2 regions of the Streptococcus parasalivarius genome follow, and region 1 is predicted to be linked to the other one. Evidence: predicted binding sites of a transcription regulator. Region 1 holds the regulator's gene; the other holds the start of a gene.
The links. Region 1 encodes NrdR, which represses ribonucleotide reductase genes. Its sites were predicted from a motif close to ACACNATATATNGTGT; they were not measured.
Positions count from the first base shown of each region.

Region 2: nrdH (glutaredoxin-like protein NrdH) is a predicted target of NrdR. The motif match lies at 1,657-1,672, and genes of this name have one in related genera.

Region 1 covers NZ_BAABOB010000007.1:140,726-144,155, reverse strand. The annotation lists gene dnaI (primosomal protein DnaI) at 1-417, opposite strand, end outside; gene ACYVQ1_RS08110 (DnaD domain protein) at 421-1,596, opposite strand; gene nrdR (transcriptional regulator NrdR) at 1,593-2,072, opposite strand; gene ACYVQ1_RS08100 (HAMP domain-containing sensor histidine kinase) at 2,194-3,430, opposite strand, start outside.
Region 2 covers NZ_BAABOB010000001.1:417,672-421,101, forward strand. The annotation lists gene nrdE (class 1b ribonucleoside-diphosphate reductase subunit alpha) at 1-1,232, opposite strand, end outside; gene nrdH (glutaredoxin-like protein NrdH) at 1,323-1,547, opposite strand; gene acnA (aconitate hydratase AcnA) at 1,880-3,430, shown strand, end outside.

The DNA.
Region 1 (3,430 bases):
ACTCTCAAAGGTATCCACACGCGCCACATCATCTAGAGCAATATCCGCAAAGGTAATCTTACGATAAGACTGAGGCAGACTCACCAAATTAATCCGTTTAGCGATAGCCTGTTGTTCTTGTTGCTCTTTGAGCTGACGCGTCTCCTTATAGGTCACATCAGCGTAGCCTTCATTCATGGTCAGAATCGGCTCATACCCTTTGGCAATATAGGAGGCATCACCTTCTTTGACTTTACGGCATTCCACCAGGAATTGATTAAACTTAGGAAGACTACGTTTGATTTCATCCTGGCTTAGGCTATGCTCTTGAATAAAGCTAGCCACTCTTGGATCCGACAAAATTTGCTTCGTTAAATCTGTTGTATTGCCAGACCCATGATGCCCTGTTCGGTTTAGGGTTTGTCCAACTCTTTCCATAGGCTACTCCTTTCCTTTTTCTAGTTTTGCCAAAGCCCGACGTCTAATTTCATCCAATTTAGCCTGATCAGCCTGACTGGTTTGATTATCATAATCTGGATTACTCCAGCTCGGCACATTTGTTTTCTTCTTAGAATCAGCTTTTGCTTGTTGTGATTTCTTGTTGTAACCACTACGCAAAGCTAAAAGCCCTTGTTCGGCAGTGAGAATATTCTTAAAGTCAAAGTCGTTAGCAAGTTTAGAGATATACTCTCGATTCACATTCGTCGAACGTGTCCGTCCCAAACTGTAGGCAACCATGAGGTTAATGACCTCATCCATAAAGCCTCTTTGTGCCAAATCTGTGAGAATCTTCTTCTCAGAATTAGTCACAGCACCACCAGGACCCTTGGCACTTTGTAGATAATCTATAGGTTTTTCAGACCTAACCGCTTTAAGAATCTTTTCTTCAGTCTCCGTCAAAGCAGAGTCACCACCCAATTTTTGAGCTTGTGCCTGCTCTAATTGCACCTGCATACGCTTGACAATAATCTGATGGTTCACAGCTGTTTTTTTAGCCAAGAGATAGGTATCATACCAATTCATATGATGAATCTCAGACAATTTATAGATTTCAGGCACATCTGCCTTTTCATCTGAAAAGACAAGACCATCAGCCTGCATCCGATTCCTAAAACTAGTTAAATCAAATGAATTTTTAGGCTTGATTTCAGACACAGACTTTTGAGCCAAACGCTCATCGGTAAAGACATCCGAAAAACGTTTAGATAAATCTTGCAATCCTTGGAGACCTGCCGGTTTCAAAGCGTCTACTGCTGGTTCACTAATCTTTTGCTCGAGAAGTGAACTATAAACGGCATGTTTTAGAAACTGCTCAATTGTTAAGGGAGACTTAAGCTCTATCACATAAAACCCTTGAGGTGACTGGTAAAAGACCAAGAGATCTACTGCTGTCAGAACCGCTAGTGCTTCTTGAAGGGGCTGCATTCCAAAGTTAAGGTGATTCAGAATAGCCGCAAACTTATGGCGGCGATTACCATTGTCATAAAAAGCCACGAAATACTGGTAGAGAGCGTATCCCTCACTCCCAATAATGGGATAATAGCAACGCATTAAACTTGCCTGATCGGGAACGATAACCTGATTACCAACATAGACAAATTCTTCAATAGGTCTCATTTTTTAGACTCTTTTTTCGCACGTACAGTCTTGGTGATTTCTTGAAGTAACTCTTCAATCTCATCAACATCTTTGAAAGAACGGTAGACACTAGCAAAACGTACATAAGTAATTTCATCAAGGTCAGCGAGTTCTTTCATCACTAAATTCCCAATGACATCACTATCAACCTCTCCATCATGGTTACGGCGAATATTTTGCTCAATACGGGTGATGGCATTTTCGATATCCTCACTAGAAACCGGACGCTTCTGAGCACTCATCAAGATACCATTGAAAATCTTATCGCGAGAGAATTGTTCACGAGTACCGTCTTTTTTGACAACCAAAAGTGGAACTTCTTCCACACGCTCAAAAGTTGTAAAACGAGCATGACAAGAATCACACTCACGACGACGACGAATGGTATTCCCATCCTCTGCCTGACGGCTATCGATAACACTAGATTTATTATGTTGACATTTTGGACAACGCATGCACTTCACCACCAATCTTTGAAATTCGGTACTCTATTTTACCATAAAAACACATAAAAAGCACGCTCTAAACGAGGCGTGCTCACGACCAAGAATCACTCTAAGACTCTTATAAATTGATTTAAAGCTCAAGTTGAGGTGTCGTCGTTTCTCCATCCGCAAATGGAATGTAAAGGTCGAAACGTGTTCCAACACCAAGTTCAGAACTAACATCGATACGGCAGCGATAAGCTTCCACAATTTGGTAAAGGATTGACAAACCAATACCAACACCAGATTGTGTTGTCGTACGATTACGTGCCTTATCTGAACGATAGAAGCGTTCAAAGATATGCTCAATATCTTCTTTAGAAATCCCTTCACCATTATCTTGTACTTGTACCAACATGTCATCTTCCAGAGCCTTAATTGTAACCTGGATTTCCTTGTTAACAGGAGAATACTTGACCGCATTATCAATCAAAATAGTAATCGCCTGTTCAAAGTGTTGACTGTAAATCTGTGCTGGACGCTCTGAGCTCTCAAAATCATTGAGATAGAATTGGTAATCTTCATGCAAGACACGGAAGTTACCAATAACCGTACGGATTGAAGAATTCAAATCACACGTATCATTTCTATGATTTTCAAATGATCCTTTGACACGGATAGAATCCAACATATCATTAATCATAATCGTCATACGGTTAGCCTCGTGACTTGCAGCCTCAAGACTCTCCTCAAGAATCTCAGGGTCATTTTTACCCCAACGTTGCAAGAGGTCCATATGGCCCTTGATAACCGCAATCGGCGTACGTAATTCATGACTAACGTCACTCAAGAAACGCATCTGCATCTGATTATTTTCTTGGATTTTATCCATCATACGGTTAAAGTTAACCGCCAAATCACCAATTTCATCGTGACTTTCAATCTTAGAACGAAGTTCCAAATCACTTGGCGAATCGGTGATAACTCCCATCGTTTCGTGCAGCTGTCTCATCGGACGAAGAATAGATGTCAAGACAACCACAGTTGCTGCGATAACTAGGACCGTCATCCCCACTTCTAGGAAAATCAATAAGAAAATCAAACGCTCTTTCAGAGCATAGTAGAATTCCAAATCATGGAAAATCTGAGCATAACCAACGATGGTCTTTTTATCCTTACCGTAAATTGGAACTTGTAGTAAGAAACCACGCTTTCCTTTATAGGACACTGACTTCAGTTTGTTTACTTCAGACATGCCTGGAGGAGAGTCTGTGTTTTCCTCAGAAGTAAAGATAAACGTTCCCTTTTTGTCATAAACAAAAACAGATTGGTTAGAAAATAATTTATTAGAAATTGCAACTTGACCATCCAAAGAGTGCTTTTCAGAA
Region 2 (3,430 bases), on a different contig from region 1:
AGGTTACATGAAATATCTGTACCGAGTTTGACAAACTCTTGTGCATCGTTAAGTTCACTTGGTGTTTGAACTTGGAGAATTTCAGAACAGAGGTTGGACATGACGATCTTACCATCAATTGGGTTGTGTCGATTGGCTGTATCAACATTGACAATATATGGATAACCTGATTCTTGTTGGAGTTTAGAAATTTCAGTTTCTAGCTCACGTGCATTAATCTTGGTTTTTGTAATATTGGGATTGGCAACCAACTCATCATACATAGCTGTAATATCAATGTAGTTATATGGTTTACCATACTCTTTTTCGACTGAGTAAGGGCTGAAGAGGTACATATCTTCATTATTACGTGCCAACTCGTAGAATTTATCTGGAACTGTAACACCAAGTGACAGTGTTTTAACACGCACCTTCTCATCAGCATTCTCTTTCTTAGTAGAAAGGAAGGCAAGGATATCTGGGTGGAAAACATCCAGGTAAACAACACCAGCACCTTGACGTTGGCCAAGTTGGTTTGAGTAAGAGAAGCTATCTTCGAAAAGCTTCATAACAGGTACGACACCAGATGCTGCCCCAGCATAACCTTTGATAGGAGCACCAGCTTCACGTAGGTTAGATAGGCTAATACCTACCCCACCACCAATACGTGATAGCTGGAGGGCCGAGTTGATAGAACGTCCGATAGAATTCATGTCATCCGTTACTTGAATAAGGAAACATGACACGAGTTCACCACGACGGCTACGTCCAGCATTTAGAAATGAAGGAGTAGCAGGTTGGTAACGTTGGTGAATCATTTCGTTAGCAAGGTCACTAGCAAGGTTTTCATCACCATCAGCAAAGTAAAGGGCGTTGAAAAGAACGCGATCTTCAATACTTTCGAGGTAAGACTCGCCATCGTTTGTTTTGAGGGCATATTGTTGGTAGAACTTGTAGGCTGCCATGAAAGATTGGAAGCGGAATTTTTGAGAATGAATTTCTGCAGACAACTTTTCGATGAAAGCAGGTTCGTATTTACCGATGAATTCAGACTCGATATAATCGTTCTCAATCAAATAATTAATTTTATCTGTGATGCTGTTGAATGCCATTGAATTTGGCTTAACGTTTTCAAGGAAGAAGGCACGAAGTGCTTCTTTATCCTTATGCAAAGGAATTTGACCGTTAACAGGACGGTTAATTTCGTTGTTGAGGCGGAAGTAAGAAACATCGCCAAGATTTTTTAAAGACATAATACAGATACCAGGCTCAGTTTAATAGTAGATTAAGGTTAAAACATTAAACTAAGCAAACAAGTTCCTTTCTATATAAAAACTTGATAATTAAAGGATTTCTTTAAGTTTAGTCGGTTGAAAACCTGAAAAAACGATATCGCCTGCTTCAATAACTGGAGCAGCAGTGAAACCAAGACTTTTTACGTAATCGATTTTTTCTGGCTGTTCATCAATGTTGATTTCTTCGAAATCAGCACCTTCCTTTTCCAGGAATTTTTTAGTCATTTTGCACTGCATGCAGTTGTTTTTAGAAAACAATGTAATCTTTGCCATTGCAAATACTCCTTTATAAAAAGATTTTAAGTGGCCAAGAGAGCCACTTTTTCAACTCTAATAGAATACCCAAAATATTGGGAAAAATCAAGCTAAATATCTTAAGGGAATACAATATTTTGTGTTTAGTATTGAAACACAACCCTATATCTTGTGTTTCAAAGGCTTTTTTAAGTTCTCTAAATTAAATAGAATTTGTTTATGAAAATGGTAAAAAAGAAATATCTAACTATGAATGTCATGTAATGTGACATCAAAATGCCAATTCTATTTGTTTTTTCAAAAAAAACAGTGTAGAATAAAGAAAATTTTTAACTAATGGAGGTTCAAGTATGCAAGAATACTGTTCAAATCTAACTGTAAATGGTAAGACATTCTCTTTCTATGATCTCGAAAAAGCAGCAAAATCTCATGATGTTAAGGTTGGAGAACTACCTTATACCATTCGAATACTACTTGAAAGTCTCCTCCGAAAAAAAGATGGCGTCGATGTTAAGGAATCTCACATTTCTGATCTAATGAAATTTCCGAATTTTCCAACAATTTCCGAAGTACCTTTTAAACCAAGTCGTGTTATCTTACAAGATTTTACAGGGGTTCCTGTTGTTGTTGATTTAGCTTCCATGCGTGATGCTATAGTAACTAATGGTGGTAAAGCAGAATTTATTAATCCAGAGATTCCAGTAGATTTGGTCATCGACCACTCTGTCCAAGTTGATTCATATGGATGTGATACTGCTCTTGAAGATAATATCAATCTAGAGTTTAAACGTAATAACGAGCGCTATGAATTTCTTAAGTGGGCTGAACAGTCTTTTGAAAATTACCGTGCTGTTCCACCAGCTACAGGTATTATTCACCAGGTTAATATTGAATTTTTAAGTGATGTCATTATTGAAAATGATGGACTCTTATATCCTGACTCTATGTTTGGTACAGATAGTCATACGACTATGATTAATGGTATTGGCGTTCTTGGTTGGGGTGTTGGTGGAATTGAAGCTGAAGCAGCTATGCTAGGTGAAGCGTCTTATTTCCCAATTCCAGAGGTTATTGGTGTACATCTGACAGGAGAGCTGCCTAAAATTGCCACAGCAACAGATTTGGCTCTCAAGATTACTCAGGTGCTTCGTTCTGAAAATGTGGTTGGTAAATTTGTTGAGTACTTTGGACCTGGCTTGAAGAGTTTATCTCTAGCTGACCGTGCTACTGTCGCTAATATGGCACCGGAATATGGTGCGACTTGTGGTTATTATCCTATTGATGACGAGACTCTTAACTACATGCGTTTAACTAATCGTGATGAGGAACATATCCAAGTCACTGAAGCCTATACAAAAGCCAATCATCTTTTCTATGATCCAAGTAAAGCAGCCAAGTATACTAAGATTGTTGAAGTCGATTTGTCATCTATTAAACCTTCTATCTCAGGTCCTAAACGTCCACAAGATTTGATTCTCTTATCTGATGCTAAGCAAGAATTTCAAGATGCAGTGGTACGTGAAGCAGGTGTCCGTGGTTTCGGTTTGGATAATGAAGAGTTAGCAAAAACTGCAAAAGTTGATTTTGAGGATCATTCAGAAACAATTCAAACGGGTCATGTTGCCATTGCAGCAATCACATCATGTACCAATACCTCTAATCCTTACGTTCTTATGGCAGCCGGTCTTTTAGCCAAAAAAGCTGTTGAGAAGGGGCTCAAAGTCTCTCCAACAGTCAAGACCTCTTTGGCGCCTGGATCTAAAGTCGTTACAGGTTATCTCAAAGCTTCAGGCTTGCAAACCTATCTAGATAAGCTTGGCTTTAACTTGGTAGGTTATGGTTGCACAACTTGTATTGGTAATTCTGGAGATTTACGTCCTGAAGTGGCTAAGGCTATTGTA